Regions from separate parts of the Streptomyces sp. SX-6 genome, predicted to be linked through region 2. Evidence: riboswitches for the same ligand, from Rfam matches in the RefSeq annotation. Region 2 holds a riboswitch; the other holds the start of a gene.
The links. A riboswitch is a leader RNA that binds a small molecule or an ion and turns the genes downstream of it on or off. The one in region 2 is predicted to bind cyclic di-AMP.
Positions count from the first base shown of each region.

Region 1: it holds a riboswitch for cyclic di-AMP, as region 2 does, so the genes downstream of both, ACV530_RS17920 (C40 family peptidase) here and ACV530_RS33225 (C40 family peptidase) in region 2, are expected to answer to the same signal.

Region 1 is NZ_JBTHHU010000013.1:32,749-40,477, forward strand. Features, by position in the region: gene ACV530_RS17900 (alpha/beta hydrolase) at 1-120, opposite strand, end outside; gene ACV530_RS17905 (glycosyltransferase) at 216-1,334, opposite strand; gene ACV530_RS17910 (DUF2334 domain-containing protein) at 1,331-2,101, opposite strand; gene ACV530_RS17915 (hypothetical protein) at 2,584-3,012, opposite strand; cyclic di-AMP (ydaO/yuaA leader) riboswitch at 3,366-3,517, shown strand; gene ACV530_RS17920 (C40 family peptidase) at 3,523-3,996, shown strand; gene ACV530_RS17925 (YchJ family protein) at 4,045-4,443, opposite strand; gene ACV530_RS17930 (TolB family protein) at 4,495-5,379, shown strand; gene ACV530_RS17935 (alpha/beta hydrolase) at 5,532-6,848, shown strand; gene ACV530_RS17940 (bifunctional lysylphosphatidylglycerol flippase/synthetase MprF) at 6,845-7,729, shown strand, end outside.
Region 2 is NZ_JBTHHU010000044.1:41,510-49,238, reverse strand. Features, by position in the region: gene ACV530_RS33235 (ATP-dependent Clp protease proteolytic subunit) at 1-381, shown strand, start outside; gene ACV530_RS33230 (hypothetical protein) at 387-695, shown strand; cyclic di-AMP (ydaO/yuaA leader) riboswitch at 980-1,177, shown strand; gene ACV530_RS33225 (C40 family peptidase) at 1,182-1,655, shown strand; gene ACV530_RS33220 (ATP-binding protein) at 1,814-2,242, opposite strand; gene ACV530_RS33215 (helix-turn-helix domain-containing protein) at 2,465-3,346, shown strand; gene ACV530_RS33210 (DUF397 domain-containing protein) at 3,367-3,573, shown strand; gene ACV530_RS33205 (8-amino-7-oxononanoate synthase) at 3,578-4,732, opposite strand; gene bioB (biotin synthase BioB) at 4,913-6,085, shown strand; gene ACV530_RS33195 (adenosylmethionine--8-amino-7-oxononanoate transaminase) at 6,078-7,382, shown strand; gene bioD (dethiobiotin synthase) at 7,423-7,729, shown strand, end outside.

The DNA of each region.
Region 1 (7,729 bases), on a different contig from region 2:
GGCGGACAGCGCGAGCAGGCTCCTGCGGGCGACGCGGGGCCACAGCCACAGGACCAGGACACACATCGCGACGGCGACGAGTGCCAGGACCAGCAGGAGGGTCGGGGAGGTGAGGCCCATGGCGTGCTCCTCTTCGGATTCTCTTCGAAGGGTGCTTTCCTCTGGAGAGAGGGAGACGGCAGGGGCAGGGTTCCCTCTATGCCCGCAATTTCATGTTATGGAACGGTGGTTGGGGCACCGTTCGGGGCACCGTGATGAACAGCGAGCATCCGCGCCACGGTTGCCGCCCACGGGAACTCCTCGGCCCGGGCACGCGCCGCGGCCCGGCGCCGGTCCCGCGGCCAGCCGAGCACCGTCGCGACGGCGTCCGCCATGGCCGGGGCCGTCGCCGGCACGGCGAGCCCCGCGCCCGGGACGGGCAGTTCACGGGCGGCCCCCGCGTCGGCCGTGACCACCGGGGTGCCGCAGGCGAGCGCCTCGAGGGCGGACAGACCGAACGCCTCGACGGGGCACGGCACGAGCGCGACGTCCGCCGCCGCCGTGACGGCCGCCACGGCGCGGCGGTCGGGCACATGGCCGTGGAAGCGCACGGGGAGCCCGGCGGCCCGCCGCAGCAGACGCTCCCGTTCGGGGCCGTCGCCCAGCACGTCGAGCCGCGCGGCGACGCCGCGACGTCTCAGTACGCGCAGGGTCTCGAGCGGGAGATGCGGAAGCTTCTCGGCCGACAGCCGTCCCGCGTACACCAGCCGGACAACCTCGGTCTGCGCAACGGCGGCCGGGGTTGCCGGGGCGAACACCTCCAGGTCGACACCGAGCGGCACCCGGTGCAGTGCGGGGGCGCCCACGCGGCGGAACTCCGCGCAGGAGAAGGCCGACGCGGCGACGACCGCGTCGAAGGAGCGGGCCAGCCGGCGGTTCCACCAGTCGGCCGGCGGGCGCAGCGGGACGCAGGCCGGCAGCCGGGGGGCCAGGATGGCGTCGATGCGCTCGTGGGAGAGCAGGACGCTCCGTACGCCCCGTGCCCTCGCCCAGGCCGCGGCGGGCACGAGCGTGAGCTTGTCCGAGACCTCGACCGAGTCCGGCGCCAGCCGGTCGAGCAGCCGGTGCAGTCCGCGCGCGGAGAGCACCAGCCGGTAGCCGCCGCCGACGGACAGGCCGGGAACGGTCATCCGCAGCCCCGACTCCTCGCCGCGCACCCACGTGTGTCCGCTGCCCGGCACCACGAGGATCCGTTCGTGCCCCGCCGCGGTGTAGCCCCGGCCGAGCGCGTCGAGCGTGGTGCGCAGCCCGCCGGAGGCGGACGCGTAGAAGTTGGCGAGCTGGACGATCCTCACGCCGGGCTCCCGGCCCGCCACACATCCACCAACTCGGCGTACGTGCACGGGCGCGCCCCGGCGGCCAGCGCCGCGTCGACGGCCTCGAGCGCGCTCTCGCGCAGGCCCGGCCGGGCCAGGTCGGCGGGGTGCAGGGCGATGCGGAACGGCGTGCCGCGTACGGACCACCGGCGTGCCGCCGCCCGCATCAGCCGGGCACCGGCCCGCTCCCCGCGTCCGCCGGGCCGGTGGGACAGCGCCGGCATGCGGTGCGGGATCCCGGTGCGCAGGTCGCGCACCGCCAGGTGGCTGGTCGTGTACTCCAGCCCCAGCGCGCGCAGGGCGGCCACCGTGTCCCGGGAGGCGAGCCACCCCGGCGGTGTGAAGCCGCGCGGGGTGATGCCCACGGACGCGAGCGCGGCCAGGCCGCGCTCGAGGCGGGCCTGTGCCTCCTTGCGGTCGAGGGCGCAGAACTCGGCGCAGCCGCGCGCCAGTACGGCGTTCAGCCAGCGGCGCGGCAACGGACCGCCGGGCACGCCCTCGTGCGCGTACCCGTGCAGCGCGAGCTCGTGCCCGTGCCGTTGCGCGGTCCGTGCCCAGTCGACCAGCACCGGGTCGTCGGGCAGGCACGGGCCGCGCCAGGGGCCGGGCACGAGGAGCAGGGTCGCGGGGACGTCACGGGCGTCCAGGTCGCTCACCCAGAGCCTGCTCTGCTCCAGGCTCCACGGGGCGACATCGTGAACGGACACCACGAACCTGCCGCTGTCGCCGCGTTGCGAAGTCCTCACCGGAAGAGTTTCACACGGTGAGGGCGTCTCTCACTGGCGTACGGTCCAGTGGTCGTCCGCACCGGCCTGGAGGCATTTCAACTGCGGGCACAGGAACGCGCTGCCGTCAGGGTTGTTGTCGGTCCACGGGGAGTCCGACGGGCTCGCAGACTTCCCCCGTGGGCCTCGGTGCAGTAGTAACCGAGGCCGGTGGCCGGGTCGTTGCTCGCTTGAAGTTCTCTCCCGATAAATCCGGGAGATTCTCCCCTGGGTCGCTCCGGGGAGTTTGACAGGTCATGCCTGTCCGACGACGACCCTCCCGGCCGCCGGAGCAAGTACGGGACTCGCTCGAGTTGTTGGGGACTTGGTTATCGTCCCCGGCGATGTGCCGAGCGTACCAGAGGAGTTACGGAGCGACACGACGGCGCTCGCATCGCCCCGTCAAGAATGGCCTTCCTGAGGGTCTTGGCGGGGCTGCCCGGTGAACTGCACCAGTCCCAGGCTCAGATCTCGTCACCGCTGTTCCAGTACGCGGTGACGATCTCCATGCACGAGCCCTGTGCCTTCGTCGTGGGGGAGTAGGTGAAGTTCTGCGCGTCACTGACCCGGTAGGCGGGGTCGACGCTGTGGGTGGCCATGATGCCGTCGTGCGTGCCGGGCCGGGGGAAGACTCCCCACCAGTTGTGCGTGACGTCGGCGGCGGCTCCGGTGCGGTCCGCCGCGGCCCGGCGGCCGTCGGCGAAGGCGCGCACCGCCCGTTCGCGGCCGGGGGAGTGGCCAGGTGTCCGGGCTCCGGTCACGACGCCGCGGTGCGGGGCGTCGGGGTCGGGGGCGCTTGTGCCGTTGGCGGGATGCGCGGTGGCCGGGACGATGCCCGGCGCGCCGAGTGCGATGAGCGCTATTGCCACCAAAAGGGCGCGGTGTCTTGCCACGTGACTCCTCCTGGACCGGACGGTCGTACGGCTGGGGGGTGGGAGTGCAGCGTTCCGGTCGCAATGTCCATGACAGTCACGCCTGCGTCAAGAGCCGCAGCGTTCCCAGGTCATGGCTGCTTTCGCCCGACGGGCCGTGATTTCACGGGAGTTGACTGCATCCGCTCCCGCCTCCGGAGTGCCATACGGTGCGACAAATTCCGTTCGCCCGCGACGTGAAGAACCTCACAGACAGCCACTTCGGCTCTGTTTTTTGCCGGTTGATGGTGCAGGATCTTTCTCCGAACAACAGCACCCGTCACCGAGGCGGGTCGATCCGGGCGGACGCCGAGTCCTGCCGCCGCTCCGGATACGGAACTGATTCGCGGATCGGCAGGAGCGGGAGACCCAAGCAAGGCGAACCACGATGGTGGTGGTTCTAGGGGTGAAGCCACGGAAGTGGCCGGGCAACTTCGCCAGTTCGAACCCGACAGGTCATCTTTCGCAGGCGGATGACGAAGGGCTTTTGGCATGTCTTCCTTGCCTCGAATACCCGCGCTCATCTCTCGGGCCGGAACCGCATCGGCCCTTACCGCCGCCACCGTCGCGGCATCCGTTCTCCTGCCGGGCATGGCCGCCAGCGCCGACGCGGCGACCCCCGGGGCCAAGGCCGTGAAGGTCGCGGCCTCGAAGAAGGGCTCCCTCTACCAGTGGGGTGCCACCGGCCCGAACCGCTTCGACTGCTCGGGCCTGACGCAATACTCGTTCAAGAAGGCCGGCAAGAAGCTGCCGCGCGTGGCCGAGGACCAGTACAACGCCACCCGCCACATCTCCCGCGGCTCGCGCAGCACCGGCGACCTCGTGTTCTTCCACTCCGGCAGCTACGTCTACCACGTGGGCATCTACGCCGGCGGCGGCAAGATCTGGCACGCCCCGGGCACGGGCAAGAAGGTCCGGCTCGAGAAGATCTGGACCAACAGCGTCTGGTACGGCCGGGTCCGCTGACCCATTGACCCGTGTATGGCCCCGCCGCCTCGGCGGCGGGGCCATGCGTCAGACAGCGTCCAGGTAGACCCAGTTCCCGTCCTCCCGCACAAAGCGGCTGAGTTCGTGCTGGGAGTCCGCGTGGCCGTGCGCGCGGTAATGGGCGCGGAATTCGACCGTGCCCTCGGTGTGGAACGCCGTGCCGTTCCCGGTGGCGAGGATATCGAGTCCGGTCCACCGCATACCGGGGTCGAATTCCAGGCCCGGCGGCCGCGTGGAGGAATGCCAGGTGCGGAGCAGATACGCGGCGTCGTGGACGACGAAGGCGCTGTAACGCGAGCGCATCAGACGCTCGGCGGTGGCCGCCGTCTTGCGGCCGCTGTGGAGGCTGCCGCAGCATTCCCCGTAACTGGCGTCGAGCCCGCACGGGCACGGCGCATCGGACGTGATGGCGTGGTTCTTGGACACCGGACAATTGTGCCGTTGTTCCGGGCCGTCCCGCTCCACTAGCGTTGGCGTATGCGCAGCAGCCTGACCGCCGAGCTGCTCTACCGGCAGACCGGAACACTCAGCGCCCAGAATCCCGCGTTCTCCCCGGACGGCCGCTCGCTCCTCTTCACGGAGTTCAAGAGCGGCTACAACACGGGGGACGCCGCCCTGCGCGTCCTGCCGCTCGACGGCACCGGGCCGCCGGGCACCCTGCTCGACGTGCCGGACACAGCAGCCGTGAACCTGCCGGGCGCGAGCTGGAACCGGTCCGTGGGAGTGGTCTTCGCCTGGGACCGGGAGGTCCACGACGAGGTGTGGACCCTGCAGCCGGGCGGACAGCCGGCCCGCATCACGAAGCACGACGGCAACACCGGCTACCTGGAGCCCAGTTTCTCGCCGGACGGGGAATGGATCGTCTTCCAGGAGAGCGTGGAGAGCGACACCGCCCCCGGGCCCGGCTCCCTCCGCAAGACCAGGCGCGACGGATCCCCGACGGTCCTCCTGCCGACCGGGCCCGGCACGGACAACCGCGAGCCCAACTGGTCGCCCACGGACGACCGGCTGGTCTTCCAGCAGCGGACGGGCAGCGGCGACTGGGGGCTCCGCCTCCTGCACGCCGACGGCACCGGGCCGCCGAGCACGCTGATCACCGGAGGCGGCGAGCACACGGACCCCAGCTGGTCGCCCGACGGGAAGGCCGTGGTGTTCTCCTCCACCTACGGCGGCCTCGACCTGCCGCAGATCTTCGTCATCCCCGCGGCGGGCGGCACCCCGGTCCAGGTCACCGGGGATCTCACAGCCTATGCCGGTGCGCCCAGTTGGTCGCCGGACGGGGCGTGGATCGCCTTCGAGTCGTCCCCCGGCGGCGGCGACCGGCCGACCTCGCTGTGGCGGATCCCCGCACCACGGACCTGAACCTTCCGAGTTGCCGGATACCTCCCGGTCAGTAGCATTTTCGGTGAACGGGTGGATGGCGCGGAACGTCCATCCGGCCTCCCGTGGGAAGCCGCCGCTCGAGACAGCGCGACCCGTTCGCCCGAAGAACACGTACGGACGTGGTGCGACGGATGCGGATGGCGGCAGGCCCGCTGGACTGGTCCCTGGTGACCGGATGGATTCCGGTCGCCGTTCTGGTCGTCGGCCTCTGTGCCCTGGCCCTGCTGTTCTTCTCCCGGCAGCGCCGGTGGTGGGTCCGCTGGGCTCCCGTGGCCGTACTGCTCGCCGCCCTGCTCACCTGGCTGGGCCAGGTGGCCGTGGACGACTGGCTCCAGCCCTTCCCCGACCCCCTGCCCGCCGGCGTCGTGTTCTGGACGGGCGTCGCCGTCCTGGGCGTGTGCCTCGCCCTCTTCCGGATCCCCCTGCTCCGGCCGCGCCACTGGGCCGGTGCCGCGCTGGCCGGCGCCCTCGTCGTCCTGCTCGGCGCCTCGCAGATCAACCGGCACTTCGACCAGTACCCGACGGCACGTTCCGCCCTGAACACCTGGCTGCAGAAGACCACCCGGCTCGCCGAGGCCACCGGCACCACGGAACCCGCCCTCGTCGTCCCGCCGGGCAAGGCGGTCTCCGACGTGTGGCAGCCACCGCCGGACCTGCCGAAGGACGGCACGCTCTCCAGGACCCCCATCCCCGGCACGAAGTCCGGCTTCAAGGCCCGTGACGCGTACGTCTGGCTGCCGCCCGCCTACCGCACCAGCCCCCGCCCCCTGCTGCCGGTGATCGTGCTCATGGCCGGGCAGCCGGGCTCACCGGACGACTGGATCAACTCCGGCCGCCTGGTGGACATGATGAACACCTTCGCCGCCGGCCACCGCGGGCTCGCCCCCGTGGTCGTCGTCGTGGACCCGCTCGGCTCGCAGTTCGCCAACACGCTCTGCCTCGACTCCCGGCTCGGCAACGTCCAGACCTACCTCGCCGAGGACGTCCCCGGCTGGATCCGGGCCCACCTCCAGGTCGCCGCGCCCCGCACCTCGTGGGTCGTCTCCGGCATCTCCTTCGGCGGCACATGCTCCCTCCAGCTCGGCGTCAACGCGCCGCAGGTCTACGGGGTCGTCAACGACATCTCGGGCCAGGACGCCCCCACCCTCGGCAGCCCGGCCAAGACGGTCGACAAGGCCTTCGGCGGCGACGCGGCGGCCTTCGCCCGGGTCAATCCGCTCGATGTGATGGCCCGCCAGAGGTTCCCCGACACCAGCGCCGCGTTCGTCGCGGGCAGCGACGACAGCACTTACCGGCCCCAGCAGCAGAAGGTCTACGACGCCGCGGTCCGAGCGGGGATGCGGGCCGAGTGGGTCCTGCTGCCCGGCGGCCACAGCTGGCAGGTGTGGCGCCCCGGCCTGGAGCGGCAACTGCCCTGGATCGCCGGCCGGACCGGGCTGATCCCATGACCGCCCCCGCGACCGCCCCCGCCCCGGCGCCCACGGTCGGCGACGCCAGGCATGCCTGGCGCACCACCTTCGACCGGCTGCTCCTCCCCGTCCGCCACGCCCCGTTCACCCTCGGCTTCCTCGCGGTGCTGTGGATCGTGGGCGCGGTCACCGGAAGCATCGGTTCCGGTCCCAGTCCGCACCGGCTGGACCGGGTCGGGGCCGGGGTGCCCGCACTCGCCGAGGGCCGCTGGTGGACACCGGCGAGCTCGCTGCTGTGGTGCCCCGGACTCGGCGGCTACCTCGCGGCGACCGTGCTCACCCTGGTGCTGGTCACCCCCTCCGAACGCCGCCTCGGCGTCGCCCGCACCGCCGGGACCCTGCTCGGCGGACAGATCCTCGGCACGCTGCTGGGCATCGGCGCCGTGAAACTCGGCTCCCTCGCCGGCGAACAGTGGCTGGCCACCCTGACGGACGACCTCACGGTCACGCCGACCGTGGGCGCGCTCGCCGTCGGCGCCGCCCTCAGCTACCGTCTCACCGCCCTGTGGCGCCGCCGCATGCGGCTCGGCGTCGTCGCCTTCGCCCTGGTGATGGCCCTGTACGTGGGCCACCTCCAGGGCATGCTCCGGCTCGGCGGCGCGGTCGTGGGGCTCGTCGCGGGCGCCGTGCTGTACCGCCGCCGAGGGCCCCTGCGGCTGCGCCACTCCTCCCACACCGAGGCCCGGGTGCTGGTCGCCCTCGTCGTGGCGGCCTCCGCGGTCGGGCCCATGGTCGCCATCCTCTACAAGGACGCCTACGGCCCCTTCAACTCCTTCGGCGACCTGTACGTCAGCGTCCGGCCCACCGCCCAGGAGGTCGCGGACACCTGCAAGGTCTCCGCCCAGTACTGCCACGCCGTG
Region 2 (7,729 bases):
ACCATGTGCTTCGTCACCTGCGACATCGAGACGATCTGCCTGGGCCAGGCCGCGTCGGCCGCCGCCGTGCTGCTGGCCGCGGGCACCCCGGGCAAGCGGGCGGTGCTGCCGCACGCTCGGGTGCTCATCCACCAGCCCGCTCTCGCCGAGCCGGTCCAGGGCACGCCGTCCGATCTGGAGCTGCACGCACGGGAGTTGGAGCGGGTCCGGGAGCTCCAGACCGGGATCCTGGCCCGGCACACCGGGCAGAGCACAAAGCGCGTCGACACCGACACCGACCGCGATACGGTCTTCGACGCCGCCGCGGCGGTGGCCTACGGGCTGGCCGACCGGGTGATCGGCAGCCGGAAGCACGACCTCGCGCTGCCCGGGGCCAGGTGAGCGCCGTGCTGCCGCCCCCGCTGCCGCCGCTGCCCGCGCTGACCCGGGCGGAGGGCGAACTGGTGGACCGCTATCTGGAAGTACTGGATCTCCTCGGCCGGATCAACCCCGCCCGCGCACGTGACACGTACAGCGGGCTACGAGCGGCGCAGGCCCTGGTGTCCGCCGCCACGGCACTGCGCGAGGCACTGACGGTCATGTACGAGCGAGGTGAACGGGAGGTGTACGCGGGCACGTTGGCACAGGCGATGCGGATCCTGGACGGCGAACGGCGGGCCGGGCGGGTGATGTCGCCACCGCCGTCGGCCGGTTGAGAAACGAAAACGCTTTTCGACAGGTTTCCTCCAGACGTCGGAGGCGTACGTAGACACCACGCAGCGATCATCCCGATCGGAGCGCGCATACCGCGCTCGGGTGATCCGTAGCCCGCGCAGGTGGCGGACTCAGCAGCCCCGTTCACCGAGTCCCAAATGCCCTCGCGTCCACCTGAATTGCCCACAGGTGATGAGGCTCACATATCGCTGGATCCGCTCGGAATCGGCGCCGCGGCTGCGCCAAGATCCTCGGGACGACAAGACCCCGCCACACGGCGGGGCGGTCCGGGCGGACGCCGAACCCTGCCGCCGCCCGGCCGGTGGGTCGAAGGAGTGCACCGGCAGGGGTGGAGGACCCGAGCACGACGGGGCGCTGGGGGTCATGACAGCGCTCCTTGGGGTGAAGCCGCTCAGGCGGCCGGGCATTCTTCGCCTGCCCGAACCCGACAGGTCACCCTTCACAGGCGACTGACGAAGGGTTCGCGCATGGGCAAGCACAAACGACCGCCAAAGCTGTCCAAGGCCAAGGCCGCTTCGGCCCTGACCCTCGCCGCCGTCGGCGCCACGGTGCTGGCGCCGGGCAACACCTCCAGGGCCGAGGCCGTGTCGGTCCCGGTCCGGGCACTCCAGATCGCCGCCTCCAAGGTCGGCTCGCCCTATCAGTGGGGCGCCACGGGCCCGTACCGCTTCGACTGCTCCGGGCTGACCCAGTACTCCTTCAAGCGGGCCGGCAAGAAGCTGCCCCGCACCGCCGAGGAGCAGTACAACCGCACCCTGCACATTCCCCGTTCGGTCCGTGAGCGCGGGGACCTGGTGTTCTTCCACCACGGGGGCGCGGTCTACCACGTCGGGATATATGCCGGGAACGGCCTGATCTGGCACGCGCCCAAGACCGGCGCGGCCGTCCGTCTCGAGCGGATCTGGAACCGCAACGTCTGGTACGGCCGCGTGGCGGACTGAAGTCCGCTCCGCCGCACGGCGGCACCACACCGACCGCCGCCCGGCGACCGGCCGGCACGACCGGCCCTCCTCCTGCGAGCGCGTCACGAGCGCGCCGGGCGGGTGGCGTACGGCCAGGAGCTCCCAGCCGTACGCCACCCGCCCTCCCGTCCCCGGCGTCAGCGCACGGGCACGGTCCACGGCAGGCAGATCCACACGGTCTTGCCCCCGTCGGCGGTCGGGGTCACCGAGACCCTGCCACCGCGCTCGGCGGTGAGGCAGCGGATGATGACCATGCCGCGCCCGTTGTCCTGCTGGACGGCGGCGGGCAGCCGCCGCGGATGGCGCGGATGGCTGTCCGTGACACCGATGCGCAGCCGCTCGTCCCGCTCGAGACGGACGTCCACGGTGAAGGTCGGCGACTGGCCCCGTGTGTGCTGCACGGCGTTGGTGGCCAGCTCGGAGACGATCAGCCGCACCCTGTCGGCGTCCTCGGTACCGTCCGGCATGCCCCATTCCGCGAGGACCCCCGCGACATAGCGGCGGGCCGTGGAGACCGAGGCGGGGGCGCTCGGCAGAGTGACGGAAGCTTCCTGGTGATCTGCCATGGCGCTGTCCCTTTCCCGCCCGAGACCGGTACGGCTCTGCGCGACAGACTGCCACCGACAACGCCCGTGATGGGAGCGATCCACCGAGATATGCATATATCTGTCCCTCGAAGCGGTGAACTCTGCTACGAGAGACCGGATTTGGCAGCCAACATGGTCTATTGACTCTGACGTGTGGATTTGGGGCACCGCAGACAGGCCCCGGGAAAGGAGGGGCGGCAGATGCGCTACGGACCCGCGGTGCGCCGTCGCAAGCTCGGCGCGGAACTGCGCCGCCAGCGCGAGCTGACCGGGCTGACCAGCCGGCAGGCCGCGGAGGCGGTCGGCTGGCACCAGTCGAAGGTGAGCCGGATCGAGACGGGCAGCAGCGGTGCCAAACCGTCCGACGTGGCCCGGCTGCTCGATGTCTACCAGGTGTCGGACCCCGAACTGCGCGCCCTGCTGGAGGCGTTGTGCGGTGCGGACCGTACAAGCGGCGGAGGCGCCAGGCGCGCGCCGCGCCGCGGCTGGTGGTACGCGTACCGCGATCTGCTGCCGTCCGCCTATCTCGACTTCATCAGCCTGGAGTCGGAGGCGTCCCGTTCGCGCACGCTGGAAACGACCGTGGTGCCGGGCCTGTTGCAGACGCCGGAGTACGCCCGCGCCGTGACCCGCGCGGCCCTGGGCGACCCGCCCGCGCAGCAGGTCGAGGAGCTGGTGCGGGTGCGGATGGCGCGGCAGTCCGTGCTGCACGGCGACCGTCCGCTGGAGCTGTGCGCCGTGCTGGACGAGGCCGTCCTGCGTCATGAAGTGGGCGGCCCGGAGGTGATGTCGGGACAGCTGCGGCATCTGGTGGAAACGGGTTCACTGCCGCATGTGCGGCTCCATGTCCTTCCCTTTTCACAGAGCAACCACATTGGCATCACCGGCCCTTTCGTTATTTTTTCCTTTCCTCGCATCGCCGATCTGGACGTGGTTGTTCTCGACCACTTGACGAGTAGCCTCTACTTAGAGCGGAAAGAGGACCTCCGGGCGTACAGCTCGGCTTTCGGCATGCTCCGGGCGCACGCCCTCTCGCATGAGAACTCGCTGGATTACATCGCCGGGATCCATGGCAGCGCGTAAGAATCACGCAGGGAGGCGCAATGTCCGCACCAACGTGGCGCCGAAGCAGCTACAGCACCGGAATGAACAACTGCGTCGAAGCCGCGAGGGTCGCGCCGGAACTGCTCGCGGTGCGCGACTCCAAGTACGCCCGCGGTCCGGCCCTGTTACTCTCCCCCGCCGCCTGGACCCCCTTCGTCAGGGGCGTGTGCGACGGCGGGTTCGACGAGTTCCCGCGCGGGGTCTGAGCGGTCAGAGGCCCGGCGCCGTCCGCACGATCACCTCGGCGGCGGCGGCCACTTGGCGGTCCGACAGGTCCGCGCGGGCGGTCAGCCGCAGCCGCGAGACGCCGTCCGGCACGGACGGCGGCCGGAAGCAGCCCACCGCGAGCCCCGCCTCCCGGCAGTCGGCGGCCCACCGCACCGCCGCCTCGGGCGAGGGGGCCCGTACGGAGACGACGGCCGCGTCGGGGCGTACGGCCGTCAGCCCCGCCTCGGTCAGCCGGCGGTGGAGCTCGCGGGCGACGGACCGGACCCGGGAGGCGCGCCACGGTTCGCGGCGCACCAGTTCCAGGGCGGCCAGGGCCGCGCCGGCCGCGGCCGGTGCGAGGCCCGTGTCGAAGATGAAGGTGCGGGCGGCGCTGACGAGATGCCTGATGACCCGCTCGGGACCGAGCACCGCACCGCCCTGGCTGCCGAGCGCCTTCGAGAGCGTCACCGTGGCCACCGTGTCCGGGGACCCGGCCAGGTGGGCCGCGTGCAGTGCGCCGCGCCCGCCCTCGCCGAGCACGCCGAGCCCGTGGGCGTCGTCCACCAGCAGCGCGGCGCCGCCGTCCCGGCACGCCCGGGCGAGGGCGGGCAGCGGGGCGGCGTCGCCGTCGACGGAGAAGACGGAGTCGGTGATGACGAGGGCGCGTCCGTCGTGCGCGGCGAGCGTCTTGGCCACGGCCTCGGGGTCGGCGTGCGGGACGACGGCCCTCGGGGCCCGGGCGAGCCGGCAGCCGTCGATCAGCGAGGCGTGGTTGCCCTCGTCCGAGACCAGCAGGGTGTCGCCGTCGGGCGCGGCCGAGAGCGCCGTCACGGCGGCGAGGTTGGCGGCGTACCCGGAGGAGAAGACGAGGGCGGACTCGAAGCCGCAGAACGCGGCGAGTTCCCGCTCCAGCCTGGCGTGCAGTTCCGTGCTGCCGGTGACCAGGCGGGAGCCGGTGGCCCCCGCGCCCCAGCGCCGGGCCGCCTCGGCGGCGGCCTCGGTGACCTCGGGGTGACGGGTCAGGCCCAGGTAGTCGTTGCCCGCCAGATCGGTGCGGCCGTCGTCCGCCGGACGGGGGCGCAGGGTGCGGACGAGCCCGGCGGCGCGGCGCCGCTCGTGCTGCTCGTCGATCCAGTCGAACACATCGGCACCGGCCATGGATTGTCCTCGGCTTCTGTGGGGTTCGCATAAAACCGTATGGGGGCACACGGGGGACGGGGCCCCAACCTAGCCGCCATCCAGGCTGGTCAGGGTGTGGTGATCCACACACCCCAGACACCCCCTGTTGTTGGGTCTCCACCTTGGCCGGGCATGGGAGCGTAGGCAAGGATCACCGCCATGGACCTGCTCAACACGCTCGTGGACAAGGGGTTGCGGCGCGAGCTGCCGACCCGCGAAGAGGCGCTCGCCGTGCTGGCGACCTCCGATGACGACCTGCTCGACGTGGTGGCCGCGGCCGGCAAGGTGCGCCGCAAGTGGTTCGGGCGACGGGTGAAGCTCAACTACCTGGTCAACCTCAAGTCCGGCCTGTGCCCCGAGGACTGCTCGTACTGCTCGCAGCGGCTCGGCTCCGAGACCGGCATCCTGAAGTACACCTGGCTGAAGCCGGAGGAGGCCTCGAAGGCGGCCGCCGCGGGGGTCGCCGGGGGCGCGAAGCGCGTCTGCCTGGTGGCCAGCGGCCGCGGGCCGACGGACCGGGACATCGACCGCGTCTCGAAGACCATCGAGGCGATCAAGGAGCAGAACGAGGACGTCGAGGTGTGCGCGTGCCTCGGGCTGCTCTCCGAGGGCCAGGCGGACCGGCTGCGCGAGGCGGGCGTCTACGCGTACAGCAACAACCTCAACACCTCCGAGGCGACGTACGCCGACATCACCACCACGCACACCTACGCCGACCGCGTGGACACCGTGCGCAAGACGCAGGCGGCGGGCATGTCCGCCTGTTCCGGGCTGATCTCCGGCATGGGCGAGACCGACGAGGACCTGGTCGACGTGGTGTTCGCGCTGCGCGAGCTGGACGTCGACTCGGTGCCGGTCAACTTCCTCATCCCGTTCGAGGGCACGCCGCTGGCGAAGGAGTGGAACCTCACCCCGCAGCGGGCGCTGCGCATCCTGGCGATGGTGCGGTTCGTCCACCCGGACGCGGAGGTGCGGCTGGCCGGCGGGCGGGAGATCCACCTGCGCTCGCTGCAGCCGCTGGCGCTGCACCTGGCCAACTCGATCTTCCTGGGCGACTACTTGACCAGCGAGGGCCAGGAGGGCAAGGCCGACCTGGCGATGATCACGGACTCGGGCTTCGAGGTGGAGGGCATGGGCACCACGACGCTGCCCGCCCACCGGGCCGACGTCGCCGCCGGCGCGGGCTGCGGCGGCGGGAGCTGCGGCCCGTGCGGGGACTCGGGGGACGCCGGGGACGGCGCTGCGGAGGCCACGGCCTCCGACGAGGCGCGGACCGACCTGGTCGCCGTGCGCCGCCGCGGCGCGGGAACGGACCTGCCGCCCAATGCCTGAGCCCCTCTCCCCCGCCGAGCTGCTGGCCCTCGACCGGCAGCACGTGTGGCACCCCTACGGGCCGATGCCCGGCCGCCAGGACCCGCTGATCGTCGAGTCCGCGTCCGGCGTACGGCTGCGGATCACCGAACCGTCCGGGGAATCCCGCGAGTTGGTGGACGGGATGGCGTCGTGGTGGTCGGCCCTGCACGGCTACAACCACCCCGTGCTGAACGAGGCCGCCCACGCCCAGCTGGAGCGCATGAGCCATGTGATGTTCGGCGGGCTCACCCACGAGCCCGCCGTCCGGCTGGCCGCCGAGCTGGTCGGGATCACGCCCGAGGGGCTCGAGCACGTCTTCCTCTGCGACTCCGGTTCGGTGTCGGTCGAGGTGGCCGTGAAGATGTGCCTGCAGTACTGGCGTTCGGCCGGGCGGCCGGAGAAGCAGCGGCTGATGACCTGGCGCGGCGGCTACCACGGGGACACCTGGCAGCCGATGTCGGTCTGCGACCCCGACGGCGGCATGCACACGCTGTGGTCGGGAGCCCTGCCGCGGCAGGTGTTCGCGGACGCTCCCCCCATCGGCTTCGACGCCGGTGTGGACCCGGCGTACGAGGCCCACCTCCGCGAGCTGATGGAGCGCCACTCCCACGAGGTCGCCGCGATGATCGTGGAGCCGGTGGTGCAGAACGCGGGGGGCATGCGCTTCCACTCCCCCGGCTATCTGCAGGTGCTGCGCCAACTGTGCGACGAGTTCGACGTGTTGCTGGTGTTCGACGAGATCGCCACCGGCTTCGGCCGTACGGGCGCGCTCTTCGCCGCGGACCACGCGGGCGTCACCCCGGATGTGATGTGCCTGGGCAAGGCGTTGACGGGCGGCTATCTGACGATGGCCGCGACCCTGTGCACGCCCCGCGTCGCCGACGGCATCTCGCAGGGCGAGGTACCGGTGCTCGCGCACGGCCCCACGTTCATGGGCAACCCGCTGGCGGCGGCGGTGGCGTGCGCGTCCCTCGGCCTGCTGACCGGACAGGACTGGCAGGGCGAGGTCAAACGCATCGAGGCGGGCCTGCGGGAGGGCCTGTCGGGCGCTCTCGGCCTGCCGGGCGTACAGGACGTACGGGTGCTCGGCGCCATCGGTGTCGTCCAGCTCGACCACGACGTCGACATGGCGGCGGCACGGCGGGCCGCGGTGCGCGAGGGCGTCTGGCTGCGGCCGTTCCGCAACCTCGTCTACACCATGCCGCCGTACGTCACCGGGGACGCGGACCTGGAACGCATCTGCGCGGCCGTGCACGCCGTCGCCCGGGAAGCCTGAGGCTCCCGTACAAAGCCCGTACGAAGAAAGGGGAACTGTCGTGTCAGTACTGATCGTCTCGGGCACGGGCACGGAGATCGGCAAGACGATGACCACCGCCGCGGTCGCCGCGGTGGCGCTGTCCCAGGGGCGCTCGGTGGCCGTGCTCAAGCCCGCGCAGACAGGCGTCTCGGCCGGCGAGCCGGGGGACATCGCGGAGGTCGAGCGGCTGGCCGGTCCCGTGACGGGCGTCGAACTCGCCCGTTTCCCCGAGCCGTTGGCGCCGGGCACGGCCGCCCGTCGGGCGGGCCGGGCACCTGTGCGGCCGCGGGAGATCGAGCGGGAGGCGGCGCGGCTGGCGAAGGACC